Regions from separate parts of the Paenibacillus naphthalenovorans genome, predicted to be linked through region 3. Evidence: riboswitches for the same ligand, from Rfam matches in the RefSeq annotation. Region 3 holds a riboswitch; each other region holds the start of a gene.

Region 1 (5,087 bases), 1.3 Mb from region 3:
GCCGTTTTTTGTATAGACCGCCGCTTTGCGTTCGTCATCCCAAGTCACTTCGGCTCCCAGCGCCGCGGCCAAGTCCCTGACCCATAAATAGGACGTGCCTTCCTCGATAAACGGAGCCCTCTTCAACGGGAACGGCACGTTATCCACTGTATAGCTATCATCGTCCAGCTTGAAGGTGACCACGTGCTGAATTCTGTCTTTCTGCTCTGTCAGCTTCACATACGCGGCGATGTCTGTATGCAGCTTCTGCTTCCCGATGCCGCGAATCGGCTCCGTATGAAAATTCCAGGCTTTCTCGAGCGTTTGGGATACCCCGTTCACTGTTACGCCCAGCTTCACATATGCAGCATATGAAGTGTCTGGCTTTAGGGGCTCGGGTGGAATTAAGATGACGCTGTTGGTTAAATGATCGTCATTGCTCGGACTGTTTTGCAGCAGCTTCACCGGTTGACCCGATTCATCCTTCAAAGTCGCTTCAAGCAACTGGACTTCGCCAACGCCTTTTCCCGTTACGACTACCTTAAGCGGATACCCGACGGGATAATCTCTTGACGTATGCATACGTATTGGATCCGGATTTTCGTAACCGTCAAAAATCAGTGGAACATAGGGATCCCCGGGGGCAGGAGAGACCGTCATCTCCGTTTCGGAGTTTTCCCCATAGCCAAACATGATGACGACATAATCCCCGACCATCTCTATACCTGCTTCCGTAACATGCGGCATTAAAAAGGGCTTGCGGTGATACGGCGCATCAAACAGCTGGTCGATGGAATCCACGAGATTTCCCGTTTTAAAAGAAACATTTTCTCCGACGCCGCGAAAATATCCGGCATAAACCGCACGCTCGGAAGGGGTGGCTCCTATATAACCGGGCAATCCCTTCTTTTGATCATGCAGCGAAACCGAAGGCGTCGTCTCCCCTGCACGGTTCGTGAACAAATATTGGGCATGGAGTTGGGCAGCTAACGTCAGATTCCCGTTGAGCTTGACCGGCTTTAATCCGTAAAGCATGCGATAATCGTTGATCGCTTTCAGACCCAGTTGACGGGTCTGTGAGTATGCGGCGGGAACTTCGCTTATAGGGTTGTCTGCTACCGTGAACGTCCAATTCAAATGAACCGTCTGATAACCGGTAAATTGCAGCTGCACTTCAACCGAATGCTCCCCTGGCGTTAATCCCGCAGTCGGTGTATATGTAAAACTCATCGTTTCTTTATCAAAAGTCCCCGAAACAAGCTTTTGATCCAGCTTCATACTAAACGAACCAACCTGCAGTCCGTTCCTTTCGCCAAGCTCAAAACCGATGGTTGGCTTGGATATGCCCACCGTTCCTTTCGGATACCCGAAATAGGAGAACGATTCCGCGTCCGCTCTCGGGGCCGGAATGGTCAGCATGGCGATCATCATCCAAAAGGCAAGCCATACCTTCCATGTCGTGGATGTAAGAACCTTCTTCACTTCTGATTTCCCTCCAATCTTGTATGCTTCGGCTCTTCCTGCCCTTCATTAATTTTAATTCATTACCTTCCCCTCATTTTCCTTCCGTCCTATCAAAAAACAATAATTTGTAACATTTTCAGCTGTCAAAAGCCAAAATAAGCCACCGGCGGTGACCTACTCATCTCATCGTCATACGATTCCCGAATGATATATAGCTCTCGTATGATAGGCGAACGAATGTACGGAGTCTCTTTGAATATGTTCCAATATCATATCCTGGATGGTGAGAAACACCTGAACATAATGACCGTCAAATTGCGAATAACTCTGGTTCAGCAGTTCTTCGCGAGCGTGCTGTATGGACATCCCTTTTTTATAGGGGCGATCCGATATCATACAGTCGAAAGCATCCAATATCGAACAAATGCGGGCATATACAGGAATGTCGTTTCCCTTCAAGCCGCTGGGGTAGCCTGTACCGTCCCAACGCTCATGATGATAATGAATGGTATCGATGACATCCTGATCGGTAATTCCTTCCATGATGGCCATCTGAACTCCGAAAAAAGCATGACACTTCATATATTTCCACTCTTCCTGTGTGAGCGAGGATTTCTTTTTCAAAATGGAGTCATGGATGTGTACCTTGCCAATATCGTGTAAACAGCATCCTGCAATCAATTTTTGGGTTTGCAATTCATCAAAGTTCAGATAGGCCGCCATCAGCTTGGCCATTTTTCCAACCCTTATACTATGCTCATAGGTCACTATATCTTTGACCAGCAATTGTGTTAGTCCGTTTACCGCCTGTTCACCGTTCACTGACATCACCCTTTCCGTAAAATACCTCTCATTGTCCTTATTTCATTCATGTCAATCGCTTGATATACTCTTGGTATCTGATCACCGCACAATCCAATTCCTTGCTTAATGCTTTAACTTCCGGATCGGATAAACAAAGCTTGATGTTGAATATGCCATGCATTTTGAATCGAATTCTCTCAATTTCTTCCGATAAATGTTTCAATCGCTTTTCATTAAAAACACCGTACATGGCCTCTCACCATCCTCACAGGCTATAACATCCTCTTTTTAACGAAGCCATCTTTTTCGATTACAATAAAAAAGAAAACCCTCCGAATGAAGGGTTTTCTTCCTCATTCCGGCGGCTGGCTGGCATGGTGTGTTTCCACACGTTAGCCCCTTTAGCTTTGCGACACCACTTTTCAATGGCTGTGCCTTGATCGGACTATCATTGTTTGTACATTGTTACAATTTGGTGCAAAAGAAATATGTATATTGGCAAAACTATCGACATGGATAGTGTTAATTTATGGTGTTTCGACATCTTTTCTTTTATTCTAACACATTTTCCACAATTTGACTATCATTTTTACGAGTCTTTAGTACTATATTTTAGAATATCATCTAGGTCTTTTTACATTAAAAAACACCAGTACGAAACTAAATTCGCAGCTGGTGTGTTTTGCATGCCGATTTCCAGTCCCCTGCCGGTTCGGAAGTTTTATATTTCTCGGCTTGTTGTCAACCCCCTAAAGCGTCCTTGAAGAGCCCCATTTCATTACCCGGGTGCAAACCCGTCCGATCAAATGCTTATCATGACTGATCACAAGCATTCCCATACCGCGCTTTTCGGCCGCCTCTAGCACCGCATGCCAGATTTGGGCCTGGGTTATGGCATCGAGCATCGTGGTAATCTCGTCGGCAATCAAAAAACGGGTGTTAGGACCAAGGGCCCTGGCGATACAGAATCGTTGGAGCTCGCCGCCGGACAACTCGCCGGGCCGCCGGTTTAGCCATTCCTCCTCAATGCCTAAAGAGGCAAGAAGCTGTTCATCGGGGTCCCAGCTCTCCTTCAGTACGGACCGCATGAGCCATCGCGGGTTGACCGCTTTTTCCGGATGCTGAAATATCAGCTGAACCGGAAGAAAGCCTTTGGAAGGCAGAGGAGCGCCATTCAACAGAACGCTTCCCTCCTTGGGCTTCTCATAGCCAGCCAGCACGCGGGCTAAAGTGGACTTGCCGCAACCGCTTGGCCCGACCAGCCCTACCACTTCACCGGGCTTGATCATGATGTCCATCCCCCTGAATATCCAGGAACCTTTTTCGTAATGAAAACCCAGATTTCGCCCTTCAAGAAGCATGGATGCACCTCACCGATCCGCCGCGCAGCCATCGCATCTCGGGCAGAGAGTTCATGCATTCGTTCGTAGCCATCGGACAGCGCGGAGCAAACCTGCAGCCTTCAGGGAGCGCACCCGGATGCGGCTGAAAGCCCGGGATCGGATCAAAACCGTTTTGCGGGAGCGCTCTCCACAATGCCTTGCTGTAAGGGTGCCGAAGCTTTTCCCCGCTGCCGGCGAAATCATCCGGACGGGCCGTCTCTACGGTCGTGCCGGCATAAATGATGGCTACTTTATGAGCGATCTGCAGGGCTGCTTCGATATCGTGAGTGATGAACAACACACCGCATCCCTGATCAGCCAGCTCTTTGAAGAAGCCAAGCGTCTCCTTGACAACGCCGGCGTCGAGACCGGGAGTCGGTTCATCGGCAATGACAAGCTTTGCACCGCTCACGCTTGCCGTGGAGACAAGAATCCGCCTGGCCATTCCGCCTGACAGTTGAAAAGGAAACATGCGTTCCACTTCAGCCCCCAGTCCATACCGTTCAAAAATCTCCCGCTGTTTCTTGACCGCTTCTTTAGCGTCTCCGCGGTTCGTCCGAACCTGCTCTCCTACGCGCATCAACGGATTTAGATAATTGACCGATTGCGGGACAAGAGCAATCTCGCGCCCCCTTAAAGCAGCTTGTCTGGCTGTCGTAAGCTCTTCTCCATCATAACGAATGGAGCCGGAGGTCTCCGCACTGTCCGGGAGAATCCCCAGGATCGCATGGGCCAACAGGCTCTTGCCTGCACCGCTTGACCCGACTAACGCAACGATCTCTCCGGCATGGACGGTAACATTCAGCTCCTGTACCACGTTCAGCTTTTTTTGCTGAAAACCGCGGGTATACTGCAGGAAGGAGATGCTTAAATGATTCACTTCCAAAAGAACGGACATTTCCGCACAAAACCTCCCTTACGTATGACTCATGACCCCAAAAAACTACTCATTCGACCTGTGCGTTTCCAGGAGCAGCCGCAGATTTTCACCTGCCGTATCGAAGGCCCGTACAATGATCAGCAAACAAAGGCCCGGAAAAAACGCCAGCCACCATAAGCCGGTCGATAAATATCGCATAGACTCGGACAGGATGATACCGATGGCCGGCTGATGAGGAGACAATCCCATGCCCAAGAACGAAATCGCCGCCTCATGCAGGATCGCATGCGGAAAAATAAGCAGCAGGCCCACCAACAGCTGAGGGATCAAATGAGGCGTCATATGTCTAACGGCTACCCACCAGCGGGACTTCCCGAATCGCCGCGAAATCTGAACAAACTCGGACGAACGCAGCTGCAGCACTTCGGCACGGATAATACGCGCCAGACTCGGCCAATGGGTCAGGGCAATCCCGATGACAACCCCTCTGACTCCGCCGCCCAGAACAAAGCTGATCAAAATAAGCGTGACCAGATGAGGCACACTCAAAAACAAATCGATCAACCAGCCGATGATGC
Region 2 (5,087 bases), 2.1 Mb from region 3:
TGAACACCGAGTACACTTCTTTGATGAAGCTCCGCCGGGATTTCTATTTTGTCCATTTCCTTCTTGATGTTATTTCCCATTCGCTTCCGCCTCCCCGCACATCCCGCGAAGTTTATCCAATGCCCGATACAAAACCGTTTTGGCTGTTCCTAATGGAAGCTCCAGCATCTCTGCTGCATCCTTGATGGTGTAATCCTGATAGAATCTTAACAAGATGATGCTTTTTTCCGTTTCATCCAATTTCTCGATGACATCTTCCAGCATAATGGAGATCGTTACATCATCTTCGTTTTCCGTCCGTACGCAATCCCATTTCCGCGGTTCAAAGTGAATCACCTTGGTTCGCTGGCGTAGTAAGTCTAAAGAACAACGAATGGCGATTTTTGTAAGCCAGGTCTTAAAATATTGCGGTTGCTTTAAAGTCTTTATCGATTTAAATGAGCGATAAGCCGTTTCCTGGACTACATCCAAAGCATCTTCCTGATTTTTCACATAGACAAAAGCCATGCGGTAAATCCGTTCCTCATGCTGCCTAAAAAGTTCCAAATAGGCCGTTTCATCACCCTTTTGCGCCTTTTGGACAAGGTTGATGGTATCCAAATGTCGTCTCCCTCCTCCCGGTTTCACTTATTAGACACCCCAGTCCCTCATTTGGCTTTAAAAATACGATGAAAACAAAAAAGAGGGGAATCCCCTCTTCGGCCAATGCATTCGTTTTCTTGGTCTCTTTGACCTGTTCACCCGCATAGGGGAGAAATAGGTACAATGCCTAAGTGGTTATCGGCAAATCTTTCAAATAGTTTTCAAAATCCTGACTGGACAACGGTTTGCTGAATAGAAAGCCCTGCCCGTGACCGCATCCGTCCTCATTCAAAACGGCCAGCTGCTCCGGAATTTCAACTCCCTCGGCAATCACGCTTAGATTTAACGTTTGGGCAATGGTCAGTATCGCCTTTACAATCGCATGGCTTTCCTTATTCCGGTGAATATCCCGGATGAAAGAAGCATCGATTTTCAAGGTGTCTATGGGAAGATTCTTGATATAACTGAATGAACTGTATCCCGTTCCAAAATCATCGATAGACGTATGAACGCCTAAATTCCTGATTTCCTGCAGAATCGCTGCCGCATTGTCTATGTCCGCAAAAATACTTTCTGTAACCTCAAGTTCCAGCCATTGCGGTTCCAGTCCGGTATCCTTCAATATCCTGCTGATCATGTCCAACAGGTCAGGTTGATAGAATTGTCGGGCAGACAAATTCACGGAAACTTTTAACGGAGGGTATCCTTGATCCTGCCAATGTTTATTTTGCTCACATCCTCGGCGAAGAACCCATTCTCCCAAAGGAATGATTAATCCGGTTTCTTCGGCTATAGGTATGAATTTATTCGGCGCGATCCTCCCTAATTCGGGATGATCCCAACGAACAAGCGCTTCCATGCCGGTTACTTTCCCTGTCGCAAGGTCGAGTTTGGGCTGATAATCAATACGAAATTGCTCATATTGAATGGCCTTTTTCAGTTCATTTTCCAACAGGATGCGTTCCAAAGAACGCTCTTCCATATCCGAATGAAAGAATGAAACTCCATTCCTGCCGCTATCCTTCACAGCATATAGAGCCATATCCGCTCGTTTTAACAATTCATCCGGGTCCCTCCCATCCGATGGAAAAAGGGCGATACCCATGCTGCAAGAAATACAATGGCGCTGCCCGAACAGCTCGATCGGTTCCTGGAGGCTGGTTTGGATCCTTTGAGATATGGATTCGACCTCCGCCGAACTCGACAGGTTCGTCAATAATACGATAAACTCATCGCCCCCCAATCGGGCGACCATATCATTCGAACGAATGCAATGACTGATTCTTTTGGCTGCTTCGATGAGAAAAAGATCTCCGGCCTCATGACCGAGCGAATCATTAATATATTTAAACCGATCCAAATCAAGAAATATGACGGCCAATTGTGAATGACGGCGCTTAGCTTGATGGACTTCTTTACGCAACCGATCCATAAATAATCTCCGGTTCGGCAAATCCGTCAATGTATCGTGGTAAGCTAAATGGTAAATCGTTTGTTCCGACTTTTTCCGTTCGGTGATATCCCGCATAATCAGAGTCAGGCTGTTGACTTCGCCCGATTGGTTGAGGATCGGATTGATCTTGGTTTCCATATAGCAATAGCTGCCGCCCCTCGTACGGACCCGGAACTCCAGCGGCGGAGACTCTTTTCTTGCGGCCAGCCGGCTCTCAATCGCATCAACGACCGTCTCGCGGTCTTCTTCATGCACCCATTGAAGGATTTGGCTGGATTCAAAATCAGCCAAATCGTGTCCTAATAAGCTTGCGTGGGAAGGAGACACATACAAAAAATTCCCCTCCGCATCAATGATTGAAATCAGGTCCGACGAATTTTCGGTGATTAAACGGTATCTTTCCTCGCTTTTCCTGATCTCTTCTTCCATTTGTTTTCGGAGGCTGATATCATTTCGAATCGAAACATATTGATACGGTCTTCCTTGTTCATTTAAAAAAGGAACGATGGTCGTATCTACCCAATAGAATGATCCGTCTTTGGCTTTATTCCGTATTTCCCCCCTCCAAATATCTCCGGATCCGATGGTGGCCCACATGTTCTTAAAAAAATCACGGGAGTGATACCCGGAATTAAGTATCCGATGGTCCTGACCAAGCAATTCTTCCCTTTCATATCGGGAGATTCTGCAAAACTGTTCATTAACGTAGAGTATGATCCCGCGCGGGTCGGTTATGGCCACAATGGAGGACTGGTCCAAGGCATGCCTGATATCGGCCAATTCCTTTAAAATATTTTTCAATTTCTCGTCCTTTTCGAATAATGGGCTTTCCAAAAAAGGATATGTTGGTGAAACGGACACACGATTTGAACCTTGATTTCTCATCTCTCATCACCCGTTAAATTTGATTTGGAAGGATGCCGCCGGAATGGTTCGGCTCCACCGAAATTCATTGTAAAAAATAAACCGACCCTATAGATTATGGGGTCGGTTGCACTACTCGCTCCCAGCCATTCAAGTGCCCAGTTGAGAATGGCTGATCATGGCTTCCACAAAGATGGGGGTTATGATCATCATTGCGTTCACAATACTCCAAGAAAGACACCCTTATCCGGGCCGGCTGCCGGGACTGACGGGTAGCCTTTCGGCCTCATGAAGAGGAATAGTCCGCTTCTCGCGCGCTCCTGTTTCTAGGACGACGGACCTGGTTTTTATTATAAACGATCGAAAATTAATTTCCAATATCTTGATTGTAAAATGATCCGCCGGGAACGAAAAAAAGACCAGGGCCCCAGCCTGATCTTCACACTGCACATTTCCTTTTTTCAATTCAACGGGCGGGCGATCACGCCATGAAGCCGCCCGCGGCAGCCTGCGGCGCGGCTTCTTTTCCGTTATAAAGCATCTATTTTTGCAAAAAATATTCCACCAATGTGCAGAACGAATTCGTCTTTTCGATCTGCGTCCAATGTCCGCATGTTGAAAACATATGAAACTCCGCATTCGGCAGCAGCTGCGCCAATTTCCAGCTGGTCTGTTCGACCGGAATCACTTCGTCTTCCCGACCGTGCACGAGCAGCACCGGACAATCGATCCGTTTGATTTGATCCTCCTTTAAAGCCATCGCATCGATATGGCGCTGCCGCGGGGCGGGGAACATCGAAGCGAAGGCCGACTGGTTTTCTTCGTTCAAAGTGGCTTGATAACGCATATGCACCAGATCGCTGTTTTCGGCAAAGCTTTTGTCATAGGAAAAAATTTGGATCAACTGTCTCATTGTTTCCGGATCCGGCGTATAGCCCCACACACGGTCCAGACCTTCCGTCAGAGGGAAGGAAACACCTACGCTCCCCATTAGCACCAGCTTTTTCACCAGATCCGGCCTTCGATAGGCCAAATGCAGAGCAAGACAGCCGCCGAGGGAATTACCGACGATCGACGTCGGCCCGATATGCTTCGCTTCAATGAATGCGATCAGCTGCTCCACCCACGCGTCCACCCCGTATTGAGCCGAAGGGGGTTTTTCCGACGAGCCGAAGCCGATCAGATCCGGAGCGTATACGTGATAATGCTTCGATAAAATCGGATACACCAAACGCCAATTCGCCCAAGCCGAAACCCCAGGCCCGGAACCGTGAATCAAAAGCAGCGGCTCCCCTTGTCCGGCTTCATGATAATACACGCGATGACCGCCGATCGTGTCATACAATCCTTGCTCCTGCATACGCCAACCTCCCCGATAAATAATATGAATGTAAGCCGGCACTTCAACCTTGCACCCTGAATTGCATCGTTCCCAGCCGGTCCCAGATCGCCGTGACCGTATCCCCGGCTTTCAAAGTGTGCGCACCCGTTATGCCGCCGCTCAGGATGACCTGACCCGCCTTTAACGACTGACCTCTGCGGGATAACATATTGGCCAGCATCGCCACCGATTCGGCCGGATGGCCCAATACTTCCGCTCCCGCTCCGGCGTCCTTCCATTCTCCGTTGATCGATAACGTAACGCCGATCAAATCGAGCTCCAAGCCGACGGGACTTCTGAAGCCCGAGCCGATAAACACGCGAGACGACGAAGCGTTGTCCGCTACGACATCCGGCAGCGCAAACTGGAAGTCCTCATATCGGCTGTCAATGATCTCCAGCGCAGGCACGACATATTCCGTCGCCGCCAACACCTGCGCAGCCGTCACTCCCGGTCCCTGTACGTCCGCTGCCAGCACAAACGCGATTTCCGCTTCCACCTTCGGATGGATCAGCTCATCGAGTCGAAGCACATCGCCTTCCACGACCATATAATCAAAAATGAATCCGTAAATCGGCGCTTCAACGTTCATTTGCTTCATCTTCGCCCGGCTCGTCAGCCCCATCTTGGGCCCGATCACCCGATAGCCCTGCTCCAGCTTTCGGGCGATGAGCGCTTCCTGAATGCGGTAGCCGTCTTCCACCGTCAATTCGGGCCGCCGCTTGGTAAACCGCTCGACTTCTCGTTTGCCGACCTCCGACTCGATTAAAAACAAGGCCATTTCCTCATAACCACTTGGATTCATGG
Region 3 (5,087 bases):
ATCTCACGGATAGCAAGCCGTACAAGCTGCTCAGGCTCAAATTCCGGGAGAATCACATCCGTACTGTCAAGTTTAAGACCGTGCTCTTGAAGCGATTTAAGGCTTTCCGTTGTAAGAATGGAGGAAGCTGGCAGAATTAATAGTCCATTTCGATTATATATATTTTTATTCAACCTCTTGCCCAGAAGATGCGATTTTTCTATCAACTGGCGTAAACCTTTATCGTCCGTCATCACGCCAATTTACCGTTGGTCTGTTGATTTTGAATGCCTCTGGCGGAATATACGCGGCTTTTTACCCATTCCATATCGATCGTCTGATTCTCCATGTGCTCCAGAATTTCGATGCAGTAATTTTCGATGCATACCCTGCCGGAGCTCATGCTCTTCAGAATAATTTTCGTCTTGGACCTTAAAACCGACGGAGCCCCCGTCTGACCGCCGACCATCATGGCGGAAATCATGCCGTCCGCCTCCAAACGGGAGCCTCGGCATACGGCATCTTTGTCATAAAATACAATATTGGCCGCTGAGTACAGGTCGCTTTGCAGCACCCCTTCTTTTCGGATCAAAATGTCGCCGTTGGATTTGAGCGTGGATAAATGGCACTGCCCGATATCGATCCGTACTTTGGCTTCTTGCATGCTGCCGACATGCTGGACCGTCTCCCTGAGAGAATTCAAAATGCCGAGAATCGTTCCGTGAGAAATCAATTGCGGCATCCGGGAGAGCTGAAGGAACCGTTCCAGCATGTCTTTAAGATTCAGCCAAGCCGTCTTGTCTCGGGACCGGATATTAATAATCACCGATAACGCTTCTTTGGCCAGTTTATAAATATCTTTAAACTTGTTTTCCACGAGCAGTAAAATAATTTGTCCGTAATGGGGCTTCTGCCCCTTCTTTTCCACCATCTCGAAAAGAAGCTTCGCTGCTTCAAGCAGCTGTTCGAATTGGGACATTAACAATTTGGAATTGTTGTAAAGCCGGTTATACAACACCCCGAAATAACCGGAGTACAGATTGCTTTTGATCGCATTGCCTTGAATGTAAATGCTGCCGGTTGCCGTGACGGTAGCGTTGTAGACACTGCCTGAGATATACACATTGCCAAGCGACTCGACGATCATGCTTTCCATCACGTTTCCATAAATGATAATGTCGCCGGAAAAAACAATATGTCCCGTTTCAATATTGACATCGCCGGGTACGATATAAGCCTTCGTAATATCAAAAAACTTCGTTTGGTTGCCGGTGATGCGCGGTCTTCCTTCTCTAAGAGCGATAACGAAGCCGTCCTCCCGGATTTGCACCCCGTCTTTGGCTACAATAACAATATCCTTCGGTTCTTTTGGCCGAATGAAATTGCCATATACGTCGTAGCCGACGGTCCCTTCTTCCGGCGGAATTTTTCGGGCGATCACATCTCCCGGAGTGACCGAAGGAATATTTAAATGATTTCTGTAATCGACCACGCCCCCGATTTCCACATACTGATTTTCCACCTGCTCTGTGAAAAAGAGCTGCAGCTCCGCATCCTTTCCGGGAACCGGAGGCTTTCCCCGCGCGATCAGAATCGGCTCGAATGTCGGGTTAAGCACTTCCTCAAACACTGCCCCGATGTTCCGGTTTTTCGTGATCGACAAACGATCCAGCTCAAGAATAATATCGTTAAACTCCAGTTTGTTAAGAATAATCGATTGGTCTTCTTCCGCTCTGAGAACCAAATGGGCGGCAGGCTCGCACTCGCTGAGCTTCCATACATACCTGACGGGTGAATGCACAAGCAGGTAGGCTTGCATACGATCCTCGGATACCTGAATTTCAAACAATGGAGATTCCTCTACGGACCACTCCAGCTTGTCCTTGGATGTTACGGTTACCGTACCGGAGACCGCTTCTCCATTTACAGTCAGCTTGACCGGGGGTATAGCCTCAATGGTAAGGGGCGACATCTCGTCATCCGACGTATGTACAAAAATTTCATTTCCGCTTACACTAAACCAGCCTCGGTTCGTATTTTCTTTATGCCCGCCGAGAGCTTCCTCTTTGGAATAATCCGACAAACCGGCACCATTCGGCGCTGAATCCAACGCCAACGATTTTATCATTTTGACCAATTCCATTTCCGTAATAGAGTCGGACATCCGGACTACCTCCTTCCTCTGAATCAAGCGTTTTGCAGCTTAGAAAAAATGCACCTTCTCCAGCCGGGGAAAGGTGCATGAAAAATACGTTCCTTCCATTATCGGCGGCATGGCTGCCATAGCATGAAATACTTTAGGCCCATTGCTTTGCGTCCTTGCCTTTCGACAAGTTTGCCATTATCGTAATGAAATATTCCGTTTTATAATTAAATTATAATCAAGCAGATCGGCAAACGACAACACGATATAAGACAAAAGGACTAATCCATGCTTGTAGAAAGTATTTTATGTGTCATTTTTCGCTAAGATTCGACAAAAAGGTTAAAACATTGCATTATTTACGCCCGTTTTTACATATTGTTACAGATCTAATCGCGCCAAAGCTCGGTAATCGGAACACCCAGTGCATCCGCAATACATTGTATGGTATATTTATGCGGGTTTGTAATTTTTCCGTTTCTCATTTTGGAGATCGTGCCCATGGACAGTCCGGTCAGCTCAGAAAGCCTGGTTGCCGTCATACGGCGTTCCGCCATCAGCATGCGCAGCGTAACAGCTATTCCCGACGGTTCCCGTGTTTGCCCGTTTGCCAGGCATTTGCCGACAAAGGCAATTCGGGTGACTTCCTGCCTGCCGTTTAACAGAGGTTGAAAGCGAAATTCCATATCTGCCTGTCGATGGTTATGTACCCACTCCAGCGCCATACTGAAGCCGGATGCGGACAATAAGGCCTGGCGGAGCGAGTGCCTTACCTGAAGCAAATGTTTGGATCCGACAAAAGAAAGAAACGGCTGCGCTAACAAATCTTTTCTCTGCAGATCCAGCAAGGGGCCGTGGAGCGAGCAATCGGTAAAGCGGAATTTCGTCGTCAGCGTTCCGCTTACCTCATACCCCGTACCCTGCCGTAAAATCCATTTTTTGTCGCTGACGTCTCTGACAACCATAATATAGTAATAGACCCCATCCATAACCGTTTCGCGTAAAGATAGCTCCACATCCACTTGATGCCCGTGTTTTACGGTCCATCTCTCTTCCGAAAACAGAACCTCATCATACTCAAAAAACTCCGGGCGCTTCAATACCCAATCCCTGTATTCAGCCGATAGAAAAGATAAGAAGGATGCCTGCCCCAGCTCTTCTTTTGTATAGCCGATGATCTGGAAAAAAGCCGGATTCGCCTCCTCGACCATGAATTGACGGCCATCCCATTTGCAAAGACAGATGCCAACCGCAGCCTTTTCAACCATCAAGCTTGCCCAACGATTCGGCATTGTGCTTTTCCAACCTTTCCTCTTTAAGAAAACAGTAATAAGCTATGATCCGTTGTATTCCCAAGCGGTCCCCATCTCCGCCCTCGGGCAGCTGCCTCGGTCTGCCTTCACTCAACCATGCCGTTACCGCGAGCACAAGCGCATCGACGATATCGTCCCGCGCCACCGCTTTGCGCGGATACCGCAGCATCAGCTCTTCGACAACCTCGTCGGCTTGTGCATACACGCCCCGCAGATGCGCCATACGCTCGTCAAAGCCCGCCTGGCTCTTCTTCCCGCTGTGCATCGGGCCGCCGAAAAGCTGTGCGAGGCAAAGCTCCGGATGCGACTCGCGAAACGTTAAGCGGGCCGCTTCATCCTGCCGGAGCAGCCGGTCCAGCGTGCGAATCTTCGGGACAAGCGCCCAGGTTTGGCGCGATAATCCCCGACCGCTGAGCCTGCGCTGGAGCGCATTCGCCTGCGCATAATCCGTGGCACTCAGCACCTCGCGGACGGGCGCAGGGAATATGCTGGACGCCCGTCCGGGCTTCAGCAGCTGCCGCGCCAGCACATCGCAGCGTCGCGGCTCGCTGCCGTCGGCCAGACCGATCGGCATATCGATCAACAACAACGCTGCCTGCCGATACGCCGCCCATAGGCTTTCCAGGTCCTCGAACACCCCCGCCGTCCAGCTTCCGTCAATCGTAAGCTCCACCGTCAGCCAGCCCGCCGGGCAGCCGTCAATGCCTGCAAAGGAGCCGCCCTTCATGAGTTTTCCGGCTCCGCTTTGCCGGCACCCGGATTCAACTGCAAAAACCGCTCAGCCATAAACCTTGTCCCGCACTCCCGATCCCATTCGTCCGCGGCTTGCTTGTTTTCGTCCCGATCCGCCAATAAACAGGTATGCGCTTGCATAGTTGAACACGCCCTTTATCCCTTGGTCATTGTCTTTATTATACATCCTTTTGCATGGAACGGACATGCTGAGACAAGGACAAATAGCGCCTCGGCATCCGTACTGCTTTAAACGCAAAAAGCCGAGGATACATGGATTTCCATTCATCCTCGGCTTTTCATTCTTTCTTACTTCCCTAACTGGTGAATCGGATGGCCAAGCGCGCCTTCGGCAGCGTCCATGGTAATCTCGCCAAGCGTCGGGTGCGCATGGATCGTGAGCGCGATATCTTCAAGCGTGGCTCCCATCTCAATGGCCAGCGTCAGCTCGGCGATCAGGTTGGACGCTTCTGCACCGACGACAAACCCGCCAAGCAACAGTCCGCTGTCTTTGTCGCCGATCAGCTTCACGAAGCCGTCGGTGGCGTTCATCGATTGCGCGCGTCCGTTAGCTCCATACGGGAACTTGCCTACGACGACATTGATGCCCTTCTCTTTTGCTTCCGTCTCGCTGAGACCGACGCCCGCGATTTCCGGATCGGAGAATACGACGGCCGGAATGACTTTATAGTCCACTGCGCTGGGCAGACCTGCGATCGATTCCGCCGCCACTTTTGCTTCATAGGAAGCTTTATGCGCAAGCGCAGGACCCGGTACGATGTCGCCGATAGCATAAATGTGCGGCACGTTGGTCTGGCATTTTTCGTTCACCTTGATCAGGCCGCGCTCGCCAACCTCCACTCCGGCGAGTTCCAGGGACAGGTCGCCGTCCGTATTGGGACGACGGCCTACCGTAACAA

The links. A riboswitch is a leader RNA that binds a small molecule or an ion and turns the genes downstream of it on or off. The one in region 3 is predicted to bind cyclic di-GMP.
Region 1: another riboswitch for cyclic di-GMP. It lies ahead of IJ22_RS27145 (aspartyl-phosphate phosphatase Spo0E family protein); the one in region 3 lies ahead of IJ22_RS13390 (flagellar assembly protein A).
Region 2: another riboswitch for cyclic di-GMP. It lies ahead of IJ22_RS23855 (sensor domain-containing protein); the one in region 3 lies ahead of IJ22_RS13390 (flagellar assembly protein A).

The regions. Positions count from the first base shown of each region.
Region 1 covers NZ_CP013652.1:1,374,643-1,379,729, reverse strand. The annotation lists gene IJ22_RS06675 (stalk domain-containing protein) at 1-1,461, opposite strand, end outside; gene IJ22_RS06670 (HD-GYP domain-containing protein) at 1,633-2,265, opposite strand; gene IJ22_RS27145 (aspartyl-phosphate phosphatase Spo0E family protein) at 2,312-2,497, opposite strand; cyclic di-GMP riboswitch class I at 2,605-2,693, opposite strand; gene IJ22_RS06660 (ABC transporter ATP-binding protein) at 2,997-3,608, opposite strand; gene IJ22_RS06655 (ABC transporter ATP-binding protein) at 3,598-4,527, opposite strand; gene IJ22_RS06650 (ABC transporter permease) at 4,573-5,087, opposite strand, start outside.
Region 2 covers NZ_CP013652.1:4,835,382-4,840,468, reverse strand. The annotation lists gene IJ22_RS23865 (hypothetical protein) at 1-80, opposite strand, end outside; gene IJ22_RS23860 (sigma-70 family RNA polymerase sigma factor) at 70-600, opposite strand; gene IJ22_RS23855 (sensor domain-containing protein) at 770-2,920, opposite strand; cyclic di-GMP riboswitch class II at 3,012-3,095, opposite strand; gene IJ22_RS23850 (alpha/beta fold hydrolase) at 3,441-4,259, opposite strand; gene IJ22_RS23845 (2-keto-4-pentenoate hydratase) at 4,303-5,085, opposite strand.
Region 3 covers NZ_CP013652.1:2,701,371-2,706,457, forward strand. The annotation lists gene IJ22_RS13385 (HD-GYP domain-containing protein) at 1-206, opposite strand, end outside; gene IJ22_RS13390 (flagellar assembly protein A) at 233-2,143, opposite strand; cyclic di-GMP riboswitch class I at 2,244-2,329, opposite strand; gene IJ22_RS13395 (helix-turn-helix domain-containing protein) at 2,512-3,414, opposite strand; gene IJ22_RS13400 (DUF429 domain-containing protein) at 3,383-4,162, opposite strand; gene IJ22_RS26350 (hypothetical protein) at 4,159-4,308, opposite strand; gene lpdA (dihydrolipoyl dehydrogenase) at 4,477-5,087, opposite strand, start outside.